Regions from separate parts of the Bradyrhizobium sp. USDA 4354 genome, predicted to be linked through region 1. Evidence: predicted binding sites of a transcription regulator. Region 1 holds the regulator's gene; the other holds the start of a gene.
The links. The regulator HrcA, encoded in region 1, represses chaperone genes, less so after heat shock. The targets are predictions, from matches to a motif close to GTTAGCACTCNCNNNNNGNGAGTGCTAAC.
Positions count from the first base shown of each region.

Region 2: the regulator HrcA is predicted to act here: its motif matches at 2,546-2,574, upstream of ACVIIV_RS12345 (co-chaperone GroES).

Region 1 covers NZ_JBSSDC010000001.1:1,588,363-1,595,723, reverse strand. The annotation lists gene hemW (radical SAM family heme chaperone HemW) at 1-911, opposite strand, end outside; gene rdgB (RdgB/HAM1 family non-canonical purine NTP pyrophosphatase) at 898-1,533, opposite strand; gene rph (ribonuclease PH) at 1,544-2,257, opposite strand; gene hrcA (heat-inducible transcriptional repressor HrcA) at 2,426-3,514, shown strand; gene grpE (nucleotide exchange factor GrpE) at 3,611-4,231, shown strand; gene pncA (bifunctional nicotinamidase/pyrazinamidase) at 4,292-5,014, opposite strand; gene ACVIIV_RS07460 (hypothetical protein) at 5,286-6,227, opposite strand; gene dnaK (molecular chaperone DnaK) at 6,623-7,361, shown strand, end outside.
Region 2 covers NZ_JBSSDC010000001.1:2,643,155-2,650,515, forward strand. The annotation lists gene ACVIIV_RS12335 (hypothetical protein) at 1-82, opposite strand, end outside; gene groL (chaperonin GroEL) at 284-1,915, opposite strand; gene ACVIIV_RS12345 (co-chaperone GroES) at 2,158-2,454, opposite strand; gene ACVIIV_RS12350 (hypothetical protein) at 2,770-3,291, shown strand; gene ACVIIV_RS12355 (protein phosphatase CheZ) at 3,452-4,237, opposite strand; gene ACVIIV_RS12360 (L,D-transpeptidase family protein) at 4,554-5,369, shown strand; gene ACVIIV_RS12365 (DUF2076 domain-containing protein) at 6,008-6,829, opposite strand; gene ACVIIV_RS12370 (ChbG/HpnK family deacetylase) at 6,956-7,361, opposite strand, start outside.

The sequences.
Region 1 (7,361 bases):
ATTCCGTCGCCGTTGGTCTCGACCCGCATCAGCCAGGCTTCGGGACGCTTCTCGGTGGCGGTGGCGTGGCGCACGCCGTCAATGTCGAGGCGGCCATGCGCGCCCGGCCCGATGCCGGCATATTCCTCGCCGCGCCAGTACACCAGATTGTGCCGGCACTCGGCACCGCGCCGCGCGTGATTGGAGATCTCGTAGGCGGGCAGGCCGAGCTTGTCGCAGGTTTCCTGCGTGACGTCATAGAGCGCGCGTGCGACCGCTTCGTCCGGCGTCTTCAATTTGCCGGCCTGGTGCAGGCCGAAGAACGGCGTGCCTTCCTCGATGGTCAATTGATAGAGCGACAGATGCTCGGCCGCTTCATCAATGGCGTGTCGCAGCTCATCGGCCCACATCGCCGGCGTCTGGTCGGGGCGGGCGTAGATCAGGTCGAATGAATAGCGGTCGAACGAGCGGCGTGCGATGGCGACGGCGTCGAGCGCCTCGCGCGCGCTGTGCATGCGGCCGAGCGCCTTCAACGAGGCGTCATCGAGCGCCTGCACGCCGAGCGAGACGCGGTTGACGCCGGCGGCGCGATAGCCGGCAAAGCGCGTGGCTTCGACGCTGGTCGGGTTTGCTTCCAGCGTGACTTCGACATCGCCTGCGACGGTCCAGTGCTTGCCGATCGCATCGAGCACCGCGCCGACGGTTGCAGGCTGCATCAAGGACGGCGTGCCGCCGCCGAGGAAGATCGAGGTGATCTCGCGGCCAGGCGCGCGCTGTGCGGTCGTTGCGATCTCGCGCGCGAAGGCGGCCGCAAACCGCGCCTCGTCGATCGCGGCGTGGCGGACGTGGCTGTTGAAGTCGCAATAGGGACACTTCGACAGGCAGAACGGCCAGTGCACGTAGACGCCAAAGGCTTCCTTAGCGCGGCTCAAGGCAGATCTCCGCCAGTTTCACGAAGGCGCGGGCGCGGTGCGACAGGCCGAGCCCGATCGGCGGCAGGCCGTGCTTCTCGATGCTGGTCATCTCGCCGAAGGTGCGCGTGTGTCCGTCCGGCAAGAACATGGGATCGTAACCGAAGCCCGCATTCCCGCGCGGTGGCCAAACCAGCGTGCCGTCGACGCGCGCCTCGACCTCTTCGAGATGATCGTCGGGCCAGGCAACGCAAAGCGCGGAGACGAAATGCGCTCTGCGGCGGTCGGGCGTGGTGGCGCCGCGTTCCTGCAACAGCCGCTCGATCTGCGCCATCGCCGCTGCGAAGTCCTTGTTTGGACCGGCCCAGCGCGCGGAGAGAATGCCGGGCGCGCCGTTGAGCGCGTCGACCACGATGCCGGAATCGTCGGCGAAGGCGGGAAGCTTGGTCGCCCGCGCCGCCGCGATCGCCTTGATCGCGGCGTTGCTGCGGAAGTCGTGGCCGGTCTCGTCCGGCTCGGATAGGCCGAGCTCGCCGGCCGACACCGCCTCGATGCCGTACGGCGCAAGCAGCTCCCGCATCTCGGCGAGCTTGCCGGGATTGTGGGTCGCGATGACGAGCTTGTCCGTGATTCGGCGGTGCATGGCCTATTGACTACGCCACAGCCAGTTTCTGCAAGTCCACCAGACGCGCGACGCCCTTGCGCGCCAGCGCCATCAACGCCAGGAACTCGGCTTCCGTGAACGGCTCGCGTTCCGCGGTGCCCTGCACCTCGATGATGCGGCCATCGCCGGTCATGACGAAATTGGCATCGGTCTCGGCTTCGGAATCCTCGGCATAGTCGAGATCGAGCACCGGCGTGCCGTTGTAGATGCCGCAGGAGATCGCGGCGACGTTGTCGCGCAGCACATTGGCCTTGACCATGTTGCGCGCCTTCATCCAGGTGACGCAATCGGCGAGGGCAACCCAGGCGCCGGTGATCGAGGCCGTGCGCGTGCCGCCGTCGGCCTGAAGCACGTCGCAATCGACCGTGATCTGGCGTTCGCCGAGCGCTTCGAGATTGATGATGGTGCGAAGCGAGCGGCCGATCAGGCGCTGGATCTCGACGGTGCGGCCGCTCTGCTTTCCGGCGGAGGCCTCGCGGCGGGTCCGTTCCGAGGTCGCGCGCGGTAGCATGCCGTATTCGGCGGTGACCCAGCCGCGGCCCTGGCCCTTCAGCCACGGCGGCAGGCGGTCCTCGAGCGTGGCGGTGACCAGCACGTGGGTGTCGCCGAATTTCACCAGGCACGAGCCTTCCGCATATTTGACCACGCCGCGCTCCAGCGTCACGGGGCGCAATTCGTCGGGCGCACGGCGGCTTGGCCGCATGGGAAATCCTCCAAAACTCACGGGAAAAGGCTGTTCGCGGTGCTTGTAGGTGGGGCGGGGGTGGGCGGCAAGGTTTTTTCACCCCCTGATGGCGAGGCCGCAAACGCCACGCTTGTCAGAACCGCCCGGGATGGACAAATTATGAGCATCTGAGAGGAGTTACCGTCTGTGGCCCATCACGATCCGATCCATCTGATCGCGCCGCGCGCAGGCCTTGCCCAGCTCAACGAGCGTTCCCGCGACATCTTTCGTCAAATTGTCGAAAGCTATCTCGCGACCGGCGAGCCGGTGGGCTCGCGCAATATCTCGCGCCTGATCGCGATGCCGCTGTCGCCGGCCTCGGTCCGCAACGTCATGGCGGATCTGGAACAGCTCGGCCTGATCTATGCCCCGCACACCTCGGCGGGCCGGCTGCCGACGGAACTCGGGCTGCGCTTCTTCGTCGATGCCCTGATGCAGGTCGGCGACCTCAACGAGGCCGAACGCCAGTCGATCCAGAGCCAGCTCTCCTCGGTCGGCGAAGCGCAGTCGGTCGAGGCGGCGCTGGACCAGGCCTTGATGCGGCTCTCCGGCCTCACCCGGGCCGCCGCCGTCGTGTTGACACCAAAATCCAATGCGCGGCTGAAGCACATCGAATTCGTCCGCCTGGAACCGGAGAAAGCGCTGGTGATCCTGGTCGGCGAGGACGGCCAGGTCGAGAACCGCGTGCTGACGCTGCCGCCGGGGGTTCCTTCCTCGGCGATCACCGAGGCCGGCAATTTCCTCAATGCGCGCATTCGCGGCCGCACGCTGGCCGAGGCGCGGCTCGAGCTCGAGACTGCGCTCGCCGAGGCCCGTGCCGAGCTCGATCAGCTCACGCAGAAGGTGATCTCGGCCGGCATCGCCAGCTGGTCCGGCGGCGAGCACGAGGACCGCCAGCTCATCGTTCGAGGCCATGCCAATCTGCTCGAAGATCTGCATGCGCTGGAGGATCTGGAGCGGGTGCGCCTGTTGTTCGACGATCTCGAGACCAAGCGCGGCGTGATCGACCTGCTCGGCCGGGCCGAGACCGCCGAGGGCGTGCGCATCTTCATCGGCAGTGAGAACAAGCTGTTCTCGCTGTCGGGGTCCTCCACCATCATCTCGCCCTATCGGGATGCCGCCGGCCACATCGTCGGCGTTCTCGGCGTGATCGGCCCGACGCGGCTGAATTACGCCCGCGTGATCCCGACCGTGGACTACGCCGCCCGCATCGTCAGCCGCCTGCTGGGGGGCTGACCGGCGTTTCCGCCGATCACGGGCGCTTGATTTTCGTGGGCTTAAGCACGATATCCGAGCCAACAATCCCTGGAAACGAGTTCGAGATTAGAGCCGATGACCGAGCAAGACCGGCAACCCGAAGACACGACTGCAGCGACCGGCGAGCCCGTGGTGTCAAAACCCTACATCATGCCCGACGATCCCGAGCCCGGTTCGGTCGAGACGTTGCAGAAGGAAGCCGCCGAAGCGCGCGACCGCATGTTGCGGACGCTGGCCGAGATGGAGAATCTGCGCAAGCGCACCACCAAGGAGGTCGCTGACGCCCGCCTTTACGGCATCACCGGCTTTGCCCGCGACGTGCTCGACATCGCCGACAATCTCCAGCGCGCGCTCGATGCCGTTCCGGCCGAAGCGCGTGCCGCGGCCGATCCCGGCCTGATCTCGCTGATCGAGGGCGTCGAGCTCACCGAACGTTCGCTGCTCAACGCGCTGGAGAAGCACGGCGTAAAGAAGTTCGATCCGCAGGGCCAGAAATTCGATCCGAACTTCCAGCAGGCGATGTTCGAAGTTCCCGATGCGTCGGTGCCGTCCGGCACCGTGGTGCAGGTCGTGCAGGCCGGCTACACCATCGGCGAGCGCGTGCTGCGCCCGGCGCTGGTCGGTGTCGCCAAAGGCGGCGCGAAGGCCGCGCCGGCGGCGAACAACAACAATGAGTCGAGCGGCGCGCCGAATTGAGTTTCGGTGTCATTCCGGGTTCGGCTCTTCGAGCCGCCCCGGAATGACTGCGCGAAACACCTACGCGCTAACCGCGATGTCCGCGGACTGAATCCGCTTCACGCCGGCCTTGGCCATGTCGGCCCAGGCCTTGGCCAACGAGCCCTGCGTGTCGATGCCGCGGCAGGCGTCCTCCACCACATAGACCTCGAAGCCCGCCTTGCGCGCGTCGAGCGCGGTCCAGGCGACGCAGAAATCTGTTGCGAGCCCTGCAACGAAGACGCGCTTGATCTTGCGCCCCTTCAGATAGCCGGCAAGCCCCGTCGAGGTCTTGCCGTCGGCTTCGAGGAAGGCCGAGTAGCTGTCGACATCCTTGTGAAAACCCTTGCGGATGATGAGCTCGGCGTGCGGGATCGCAAGGTCCTTCGATAGCGCGGCGCCATCGGTGCCCTGCACGCAATGATCGGGCCACAGCACCTGCTTGCCGTAGGGCAGGTCGATGGTCTCGAACGGCTTCTTGCCGGAGTGGACTGACGCAAACGAAACATGGCCGGGCGTGTGCCAGTCCTGCGTCAGCACCACGTTGGCGAACGCTTTCGAAACTCTGTTTATGACGGGCACCACCTGCTCGCCTTCCTTCACCGCGAGGCTGCCGCCGGGCAGGAAGCAATTCTGCACGTCGATCACCAGCAGCGCGGATGCATCGTCCGGCTTGATCGATGCGGCCGCGAACAGCGCGGTTGGCGCCAGCGTCGCCAGCGCCGTCGTTCCAAGCATTGCCAAGACGTATCGCCGATCCAGCATCGTTCGCCTCCCTGGGATGATCCAACGGGAGGGAAGCCTAGTTCCGTTCGTATACGAACAGAAGCCCGAAAATGCGGCCGGTTCTGGTGAGCGGTTGGGCTCGCCGCCCCAACATCGCTGTCGTCCCGGGCAAGCGAAGCGCAGACCCGGGACCCCCATACCCCCAAGGGAGATGTTTGGCGAAGACCAGGGGTGGGTACTTCCCCATCGGGAGATCACGCGGTATGGGTCCCTTGCTTTCGCAGGGTCGACACCGAGTATGCCGAACGGCTCAGCCCTTCGGCTGGATGCCGTCGCGCACGGCGCGGAAGCGGGTGAAGGCGGCTTGCCATTTGTCGCGCGGGGCACTGGCGATGATGCGCAATGATGCGCCGCCAGTCGAGAAGCGAATCCACTGCACCACGGTCACCGGGACCTTGTCCTTGCCGCTGACGCCGTCGATCCGGGTCTCGAAACCCTGCTGGCCGTTGATGCGGATCGGCTCGGACATGGTGATGCGCGACTCGCGCACGCCGGGAATCTGGAGGGCCGCCTCCTGGGCGAAGCGGGCGCGGTCGTCGGCCTGCTGCGGGGTGGCGCCGATCAGGCCGAGGATCATGAACGGCCTCGACTCGTAGCCCGTGCTCTCATCGCCGTCGGCCAGGATGATGCTCGAGCCCGGCGCCAGGGTCCGGATGTCCTTGAAGTCGGCGAGATCGGTGATCTTGAACGGCATCAGCGCGATCTGCTCTTCGGCCGAGACCTGCCTGCGGGTGGTGGCGCTCGCGAACATCTGCCGCACCGCTTCATCCGTGTAGATCTTGGTCGCATTCTCCGGGATCTGCACCGCGACATAGCCGGAGAAGCCGGCGCCGGGCACGATCATCGAATAGCGCTTCACCGGGGTCTCGCCGGCCTTGCCGCTTTCGCTGGTGAAATAGGCAAGGCCCGCGGGTGTCTCGATCTTGTCCTGCTTGACGCCATTGGCCCCGGCGGGATTGGAATTGAAGGCGCTCACGACCTCGCCATAGGCCGCCGGCGGCAACTCGGTGATCAGCACCTTGACGCTGCCGTCCTCGCTCTCGAAGCCCGGGAAGGTCTTGGCCGTGCTGAGGCCGATCAACGGCACCATGCCGAGACGCAAGCCAGGTGGGAAAACGGCGTCGGCGGCGAACGCCGGACACGCGGAGGCGGCGAGGAGGGCGAGCGCGGCGAGGGGGCGGATCAGCTTCATGGGCACTCTGATTGGTTCACATTGAGGCCGTTCGATGGTCGGCCAGCGGGCCGCATTGTCGCGCGAAGCAGCTGCGCCGGCTGTCCGACCCGGTCCGTCTTTTAGCGGGTTTGGCCTTGCCGCAACAGGGCGGGGCCGGTTGCGGTAGCGGGGGCTTGCCGAAGCCCGAACCTGTTAATAATTCCTCACCCGCAAGGGCGGTGGAGCCCGGACATCATCTTCCAAAACCCAATGTTTTCGCGGCAGAAACGTAGCTTCGGTCCTTGCGGGCCCCTCCCCCCCTCCTATATGAGCCTCAATCATCGCAATATCGCGGATGTTTGATCTTAGGGGGTTTCGGTTCGGGTGCCTTCTGGGCCCAGCCAACCTGCCGCAAAAAGAAGGATATCAGGACCATGGGAAAGGTCATTGGGATCGACCTCGGCACCACGAATTCGTGCGTCGCCGTGATGGATGGCAAGAACGCCAAAGTCATCGAGAATTCCGAAGGCATGCGCACGACGCCTTCGATCGTCGCCGTCACGGATGACGGTGAGCGCCTCGTCGGCCAGCCGGCCAAGCGCCAGGCCGTCACCAATCCCGAGCGTACCTTCTTCGCAGTGAAGCGCCTCATCGGCCGCCGCTACGACGACCCGATGGTCGAGAAGGACAAGAAGCTCGTCCCCTACAAGATCGTAAAGGCTTCCAACGGCGACGCCTGGGTCGAGGCCGACGGCCAGACCTACTCGCCCTCGCAGGTCTCGGCGTTCATCTTGCAGAAGATGAAGGAGACCGCGGAAGCCCATCTCGGCCAGAAGGTCGACCAGGCCGTCATCACTGTTCCCGCCTACTTCAACGACGCCCAGCGCCAGGCGACCAAGGACGCCGGCAAGATCGCGGGCCTCGAAGTGCTGCGCATCATCAACGAGCCGACCGCGGCCGCGCTCGCCTACGGCCTCGACAAGACCAAGGCCGGCACCATCGCCGTGTACGATCTCGGCGGCGGCACGTTCGATATCTCCATTCTCGAGATCGGCGACGGCGTGTTCGAGGTGAAGTCGACCAACGGCGACACCTTCCTCGGCGGCGAAGATTTCGACATGCGCCTGGTCGGCTATCTCGCTGACGAGTTCCAGAAGGAGCAGGGCATCAACC
Region 2 (7,361 bases), 1.1 Mb from region 1:
TCATCTGGGCGGAGGCCGAGTGCGGCGAAACGGTGAGCAGGGCCGCCAAGACGGCTGTCGAACAGACCAGAAGCGCACGCATTGATGAAATCCTCGCGCAACGGGCATGATCCGGAAAAGTGTGAAGCGGTTTTCCGAGAGGATCATGCCCAAACAACTCGAATCGGCGCGCCACCGTAGTGGGTTTTGGCTGCCGGTTGAATCGGAAAGCGAAAGAGGCAGGGTCGGCAAAAAAGAAGGCCGCCCGGAGGCGGCCTTCGCAACACTGTCATGGGGCGGAGGCTTAGAAGCCGCCCATGCCGCCGCCGGCCGGCATGGCGGGCGGAGCTTCCTTCTTCGGCAGCTCGGCGACCATGGCCTCGGTGGTCACCAAGAGGCCGGCCACGGAGGAGGCGTCCTGCAGCGCGGTGCGCACCACCTTGGCGGGATCGATGATGCCCTTCTCGACCATGTCGACATAGTCCTCGTTCTGGGCGTCGAAGCCGAAGGTCTCGGACTTGTTCTCCAGGATCTTGCCGACCACGATCGAGCCTTCCACGCCCGCGTTCTCGGAGATCTGGCGGATCGGGGCTTCCAGGGCTTTCAGCACGATGTTGATGCCGGCCTGGACGTCATCATTGGCGTTGGTGAGACGGCCGACCGCCTTCTTGGCGCGGAGCAGCGCGACGCCGCCGCCGGGGACGATGCCTTCCTGCACCGCGGCGCGGGTGGCGTTGAGCGCGTCCTCGACGCGGTCCTTCTTCTCCTTGACCTCGATCTCGGTGGCGCCGCCGACCCGGATCACCGCAACGCCGCCCGCGAGCTTGGCGAGGCGCTCCTGGAGCTTCTCACGGTCGTAGTCCGAGGTGGTCTCCTCGATCTGGGCCTTGATCTGGCCGACGCGGGCCTCGATCTCGGGCTTCTTGCCGGCGCCCTTGACGATCGTGGTGTTCTCCTTGTCGATCACCACCTTGCCCGCGCGTCCCAGCATCTTCACCGTGACGTTCTCGAGCTTGATGCCGAGCTCCTCGGAGATGAGCTGGCCGCCGGTGAGGATCGCGATGTCCTCCAGCATGGCCTTGCGGCGGTCACCGAAGCCCGGCGCCTTCACCGCGGCCACCTTCAGGCCGCCACGGAGCCGGTTGACGACCAGGGTGGCCAGCGCCTCGCCCTCGACGTCCTCGGCGATGATGACGAGCGGCTTGCCCGATTGCACCACGGCTTCCAGCACCGGCAGCATGGCCTGCAGGCCCGAGAGCTTCTTCTCGTGCAGGAGGATGTAGGCGTCCTCGAGCTCGGCGGTCATCTTCTCGGCATTGGTGACGAAGTAGGGTGACAGATAGCCGCGGTCGAACTTCATGCCTTCGACGATGTCGACCTCGGTGTCGAGCGACTTGTTCTCCTCGACGGTGATGACACCCTCGTTGCCGACCTTCTGCATCGCCTGGGCGATCATCTTGCCGATGGCGGCATCGCCGTTGGCCGAGATGGTGCCGACCTGGGCGACCTCGGAGGAGGCGGCGACCGGCTTGGCGCGCTTCTCGATGTCCTTGACGACCGCGGCAACCGCGGTGTCGATGCCGCGCTTGAGGTCCATCGGGTTCATGCCGGCGGCAACCGCCTTGGCGCCTTCGCGCACGATGGCCTGGGCCAGCACGGTCGCGGTGGTGGTGCCGTCGCCGGCGAGGTCGTTGGTCTTGGAGGCGACCTCACGCACCATCTGGGCGCCCATGTTCTCGAACTTGTCCTCGAGCTCGATCTCCTTGGCGACGGTGACGCCGTCCTTGGTGATGCGGGGAGCGCCGAAGCTCTTCTCGATGACGACGTTGCGGCCCTTCGGGCCGAGCGTCACCTTGACGGCGTTGGCGAGAACGTCGACGCCGCGCAGCATGCGATCGCGCGCGTCTCCGGAAAACTTGACGTCTTTGGCAGCCATGATCTGCAATCCCTCGTGTTTCGTGATGTGTCTTGTCTTGTGCCGTGCGGCTGGCGCTCTCGTCGTCATTGCCGGGCTTGACCCGCCTGCGCGGCCGAAGCCGCTTCGGCGTGGCGTAGGCCCGGCAATCCATCATCTTGTGAGGAAGGATGGATGCCCGGGTCATCTAGCGCGAAGACGCGCTTCGCGCTTCTGCCCGGGCATGACAGTGGAGCATTCAGCGGCCGTTCAGGCGGATGGCCTTAGGCCAGCACGCCCATGATGTCCGACTCCTTCATGATCAGGAGCTCTTCGTTGTCGATCTTGACCTCGGTGCCCGACCACTTGCCGAACAGCACGCGGTCGCCGACCTTGAGGTCGATCGGGATCAGCTTGCCGGTCTCGTCGCGGCCGCCAGGGCCGACGGCGACGATCTCGCCCTGCGACGGCTTTTCCTTGGCGGTGTCGGGAATGATGATGCCGCCCTTGGTCTTTTCCTCGGCGTCGATACGTTTGACCACGACACGGTCATGCAGCGGACGAAATTTGGATTTAGCCATGACGTTTCCCTTTGGAGGCTCGCTTCGGAAGTAGTGGAAGTCGGTGGGGCGGCGCTTCCGTCCACCCTCTCCTCGAGGATCGAACGGCGCGCTTAGCAATCGGGCTTTCCGAGTGCTAATAGTGCGCCCGGAAATATGGCTTGGCCGCGATCCTGTCAAGCAAAGGTGGTTAAGCGGTTGTTGAGGCGGATATAGGATGGTGGCATTGGAAACTCGTTCGGGGCGACGGCGCACAAAAGGACGTCATTGCTCCGGCAGCGGTTTTGCGCTTGGCTGCGGGAGGGGTGCGGCCATGGTCTTGTTCGGGGGAATGCCATGATCAGTTCGGCTCACGCGCGCACGGTTGCCAATCTGGCGGCCGCCTGTTGTCTGGCGCTGTTGCTGGGCGCCTGCGGCGGCGGCATGAGCCTGCCGTCCTTCTCGTCGTCCCCGCCGCCGCCCGAGGCCGAACCGGGTGTCGCTCCGGAAATGCCCGCCACCATCCGCGCCGACGAGATCGTCGGCCGCTGGGGTCTCGCCTCGTTCCAGAACCCGGCCGACCGCGCCCGCACCGAGGCTGCCGCCCGGGCGCAGTGCAAGAACCCCTACGTGATCACCGCCGGCTCCTCCGGCGGCGTGGTCATGCATCTGGCCGACCAGGCGACGCCGCAGGAGCTGCGGCTGAAGGGCTCGCCGAGCGGCAAGAACTACATCGGGCCCGCCGGTCCAACCCCCGGCGAGCAGGATCGCGAGATCGTCTCCTTCGACGGCCGCGTCCTGATCACCCGCTTCATCGACAAGGACGCCGCCGTCCGCTACGGCAACATGGTCTACGTCCGCTGCGCGCCAAGGGCGTGATTGGGGTTCCGGCCTAACCACTCGTCATTGCGAGCGTAGCGAAGCAATCCAGAGTCTTTCCAGGGTGACAGTCTGGATTGCTTCGCTTCGCTCGCAATGACGGCAAACAAAAAACGCCGGCTTGCGCCGGCGTCTTGCTTTTCTCTTTGTCCGCGTCCGCTCAGTCGAACAGCGCGTCGATGTCGTCCTGCGAGGCGTGGCCGACGTCGCCGGCGAGCTTCGGGCCGTTGAGGAGCTTCTCGTCCTCGCTGCGGCTGTCGACCTGCGCCGGCACATGGACCTTGATCGCGTCGACGCCGCCCCAGATCTCCATCATCGCATTGATGTGCTGCTCGATGAACTTCATCGTGGTCATGACCTTGCTGATGCGCTGGCCGGTCAGGTCCTGGAAGTTGCAGGCTTCGAAGATCGAGATGACGCGTTCCTGGATGTCGTCGGCAAGGCGCTTCTGCTGATCGGCCGAGTCCACCTTGGACATTGCGCTGGCGGCCTGGTCGATCGATTCCGCGGCTTCGAGGATCTGCTGGGTCGCCTGCTCGGTGCCGCCGACCACCGCGCCGAGCTCGCCATTGACCTTGGCCATTTCGCCGCCGTCGAAGCTCTTGCCGTGCAGCGTCGCGATCTCGCGCTTGGTGCGATCGATGGCATCGTGGATGAGGTCGAGCTCGACCTTCAGCTTCTCGCATTGCTCGATCTGCGCCCGATAGGTCTCGAGCATGGTGCGGGCTTCGGCAAGCTCGTGGGCCGTCGAGGCGTCGATCGCAGCCATGGCAGCGCTGCCGGACAGCGGGGCCGCGACGACGCCCTTCGCCATCTGGGCGCGGATCGCGCGCAGCTCGGCCATGATCTCGCTATGCATCGGGATTGCCTCTTCAGTCTCATCCAGAATCGGCATCTCGCCGCTGACGATATCCTCGACGCGAAAACGTTTGCGGTGAACAGCCATCAGGTTACTCCCCCCACCTCACTCACGCGTCTTTGTAGGCAGAAGCGATTTAACACGAAGTTCACAGCGGAACTGCTGATCGGCCGCGCGCGACGCTGCGCAAACAAGCGATTAACCATGGATGTGGGGGCGTTCATGGAAAATAAACGCTGATCGCGAAATTGCGCCGCCACTCGCGACGTGGTGAATCGAAACGCGCTTTCCGTTTACCAAACAAAACGGCTTTTGCTTTTTATTGACCACGTCGAAGGGCGCGGATCAGCCACCGGCTCTCCACGACGCATGTGATCTAGACGAAACAGTACAGAGTACGTCGATGTTCAAGAAAATGTCTGTCGCGCTGCTCGGCAGCGCTTGCACCTTCATTGCCGGCGCGGATCGCGCCGCGGCTTTCGACAACAGCGTGCCGAACGATCCGCCCGCGGTGCTCTACCAGCCGCGCGTGCCGCCGGCGCCGGTACGCGTCGCTTCCAATTCCAACATGGGCGGCGGCTTCATCGAGTTCCTGTTCGGCGATGGTCCCGGCCGCGGTCCGGCTTACGCGCCGGAGCAGCCGGTGTATCAGCAGCAGCCGGCCTACTACGACCAGCGGCGCCTGCCGCCGATGGGCGAGCCGCAGATGCAGGGTGGATATCAGCAGGGCGCGGCTCTCCAGCAGGAAGCGGTCGATCCGCGGCAGCGTCCGTTCGATCCGAAATTCGAGAAACAGCTCGTTGACTATAACGGCAAGGAAAGTCCCGGCACCATCGTGGTCGATACGCCGAACAAGTTCCTCTATCTCGTCGAGGGCAACGGCCGGGCAATGCGCTACGGCATCGGCGTCGGCCGTCCCGGCTTCACCTGGTCCGGCGTGAAATCGATCACGGCCAAGCGCGAATGGCCGGACTGGACGCCGCCGGCCGAGATGCTCGCGCGCCGGCCCGATTTGCCGCGGCACATGGAAGGTGGTCCGGAAAATCCGCTCGGAGCCCGCGCGATGTATCTCGGCTCGACGCTCTATCGCATTCACGGCTCCAACGAGCCCTGGACCATCGGCACCAACGTCTCCTCCGGTTGCATCCGCATGCGCAACGAGGACGTCATCGATCTCTACGGCCGCGTCAACGTCGGCACCAAGGTCGTGGTGATGTGAAGCGTCGTGCGCTCGATGGGGCGATCAACTCCGCGTGCCGCGCCGGCTCGGGATGCGCGGCATCGAAGGGGTGCGTGCCGCCGAACGACTGGCTGGATGGTCTATGCCTGCTGACGGCGCCGCCTCGACCCGAGACGAGAGTTAGCGGAACGGCGACGACGAGTTGATGAAGCCTCATGCGGTGCGCGAGCCGAGCGGTTCAACCGCCGTACCGACAGCTCTGCCTTCCTGACGCGCTCGTGCAGTCCCTCCAACTCATACAATTCGGTGATGAGATGAGTTGTGACGTCGCTCAAGGTTGCAATGCGCTGCTGAAGTGGACTCATTCTTAAAACTCCCGACTATAGCCAAGAGAGGCAGCCACGGCGTGTGGCATAAGCAACGTGTTCTTCCAGTTGAACACCCATGTCCAAATTTGGAAATCCGGGAGTCTACGTGTCAGAGGGCGATTTCGCCTTCTATGGTGAAGCCAAGCGCGTCTGGTGACGTTCAGCTCGGTGCCATCCAACACCGCGTGCATTAGTCATATTATATCGAGCGGCTTCTCTGCGGGAGTGGCACAGAATGCGCTTGAGTCTCAGCCTCAAAAGAAACCGGCCGCCCGAAGGCGGCCGTTCCACATCTGCCAGGCGAATTGCTTACGCGTAATCATTGCCGCCGTCATCGCCGCCGTCGAAATCGCTGTCGTCGGCCATGTCGAAGTTGTCGTCGCGATTGTCGTCGTAATTCTGGTCGTTGTTGTCGCGGTCATTCGACGCCTGGTCGACGAAGCCCTGCCGGCTGTCCCGGTTCGAGCCGATGTCGTTCAGGCCCGCATCGCGCGCGAGCGAGCCGCCGGACTGATCGCTGCCGCCCCAAGGGCTTCCACCTGCGCTGCGGTCGCCCAGGGCATTGGTATCGCCAAAAGCCTGTTGGTGCGGTCCACCCATCATGCCGCGGATGCTGGAGAGCAGCAGCGAGCCGCCGACAACGCCGGCGGCGGCCGCCGCCGCCGTGCCGAGGAACGAGCCGCCACCGCCACCAACCGGCGGGGCACCATAACCTTGTCCCGGGCCTTGGCCGTAAGCCTGTCCGTAAGGCGGCGCGCCGTAACCCGGCTGGCCCTGCTGCATCGCCTGTCCGGTGTTCCAGACCGGTCGCTGCTCACGCGGCGGCACGTTCGGAACCGAGCCGCGCGAGGGGCTCCCGCCGAACAGCGTGTCACGCATGGTGTCGAGGAAGCCGCCGGGCTGGGCGGGCTCGGGCGCTTGGGCGGCTTCCAGCTCCTGGATGCGATTATGAGCGCGCTTCAGCGCTTCGTCCTGCAACAGCGTGGTCTGCACCAGCGCGTAGACCGCGCCGGGCGCCTTACGCAGGCCATCGGAAATCGCGGCGGTCGCATCAGGATCGCGCGGTGCATTTTCCAGCTTTGAAAGCCGGTCGAAAAGGTCGTCGACGAGCTGGCGTTCCTGCGGCGTCATGATCTGTCTCCTCTGCGCAAAACCAAGCGCGCAGGAGATGTAGGGTTCCATTGTGGCCCCAACAGTGCCGGCCGGATTAAATTTCCGTATGCGACAAGCTGCCTCCCGGCGCGCTTTTCGCCGGTTTCATCCCAGTGTCACGTTGCTGTCCGCCAGCAGGCGCGCGAAGGCGTCGCCCGAGAGATAGGCGTGCTCGCGCTCGCGGACATCGGTCATCGGGTCGAGGCCGGCGAGGACGTCATCGACGAAGCCGGGGTGGCACATCACGAGACCGCCATCGGGAAGGCCTTCCAGGAACTGCCGCATCAGCGCGCCGAAATCGGCGGCGCGCGTAAAATCATAGGCGCCGGCGAAGGCGGGATTGAAGCTGAGGCCGGCGCTGGCGGCGCGGCGGCGGAATTGCGCGCTGAGGATATCGAGCACCATGGCTTTGGGTGAGGCAAGCCGCTGCGCCAGCGGCAGATCGCGGCCGCCCTGGCGCACCCAGGCGTTTGGTGCAGCCTCGACGACCGCATCGACAAAGCCGTCGCGC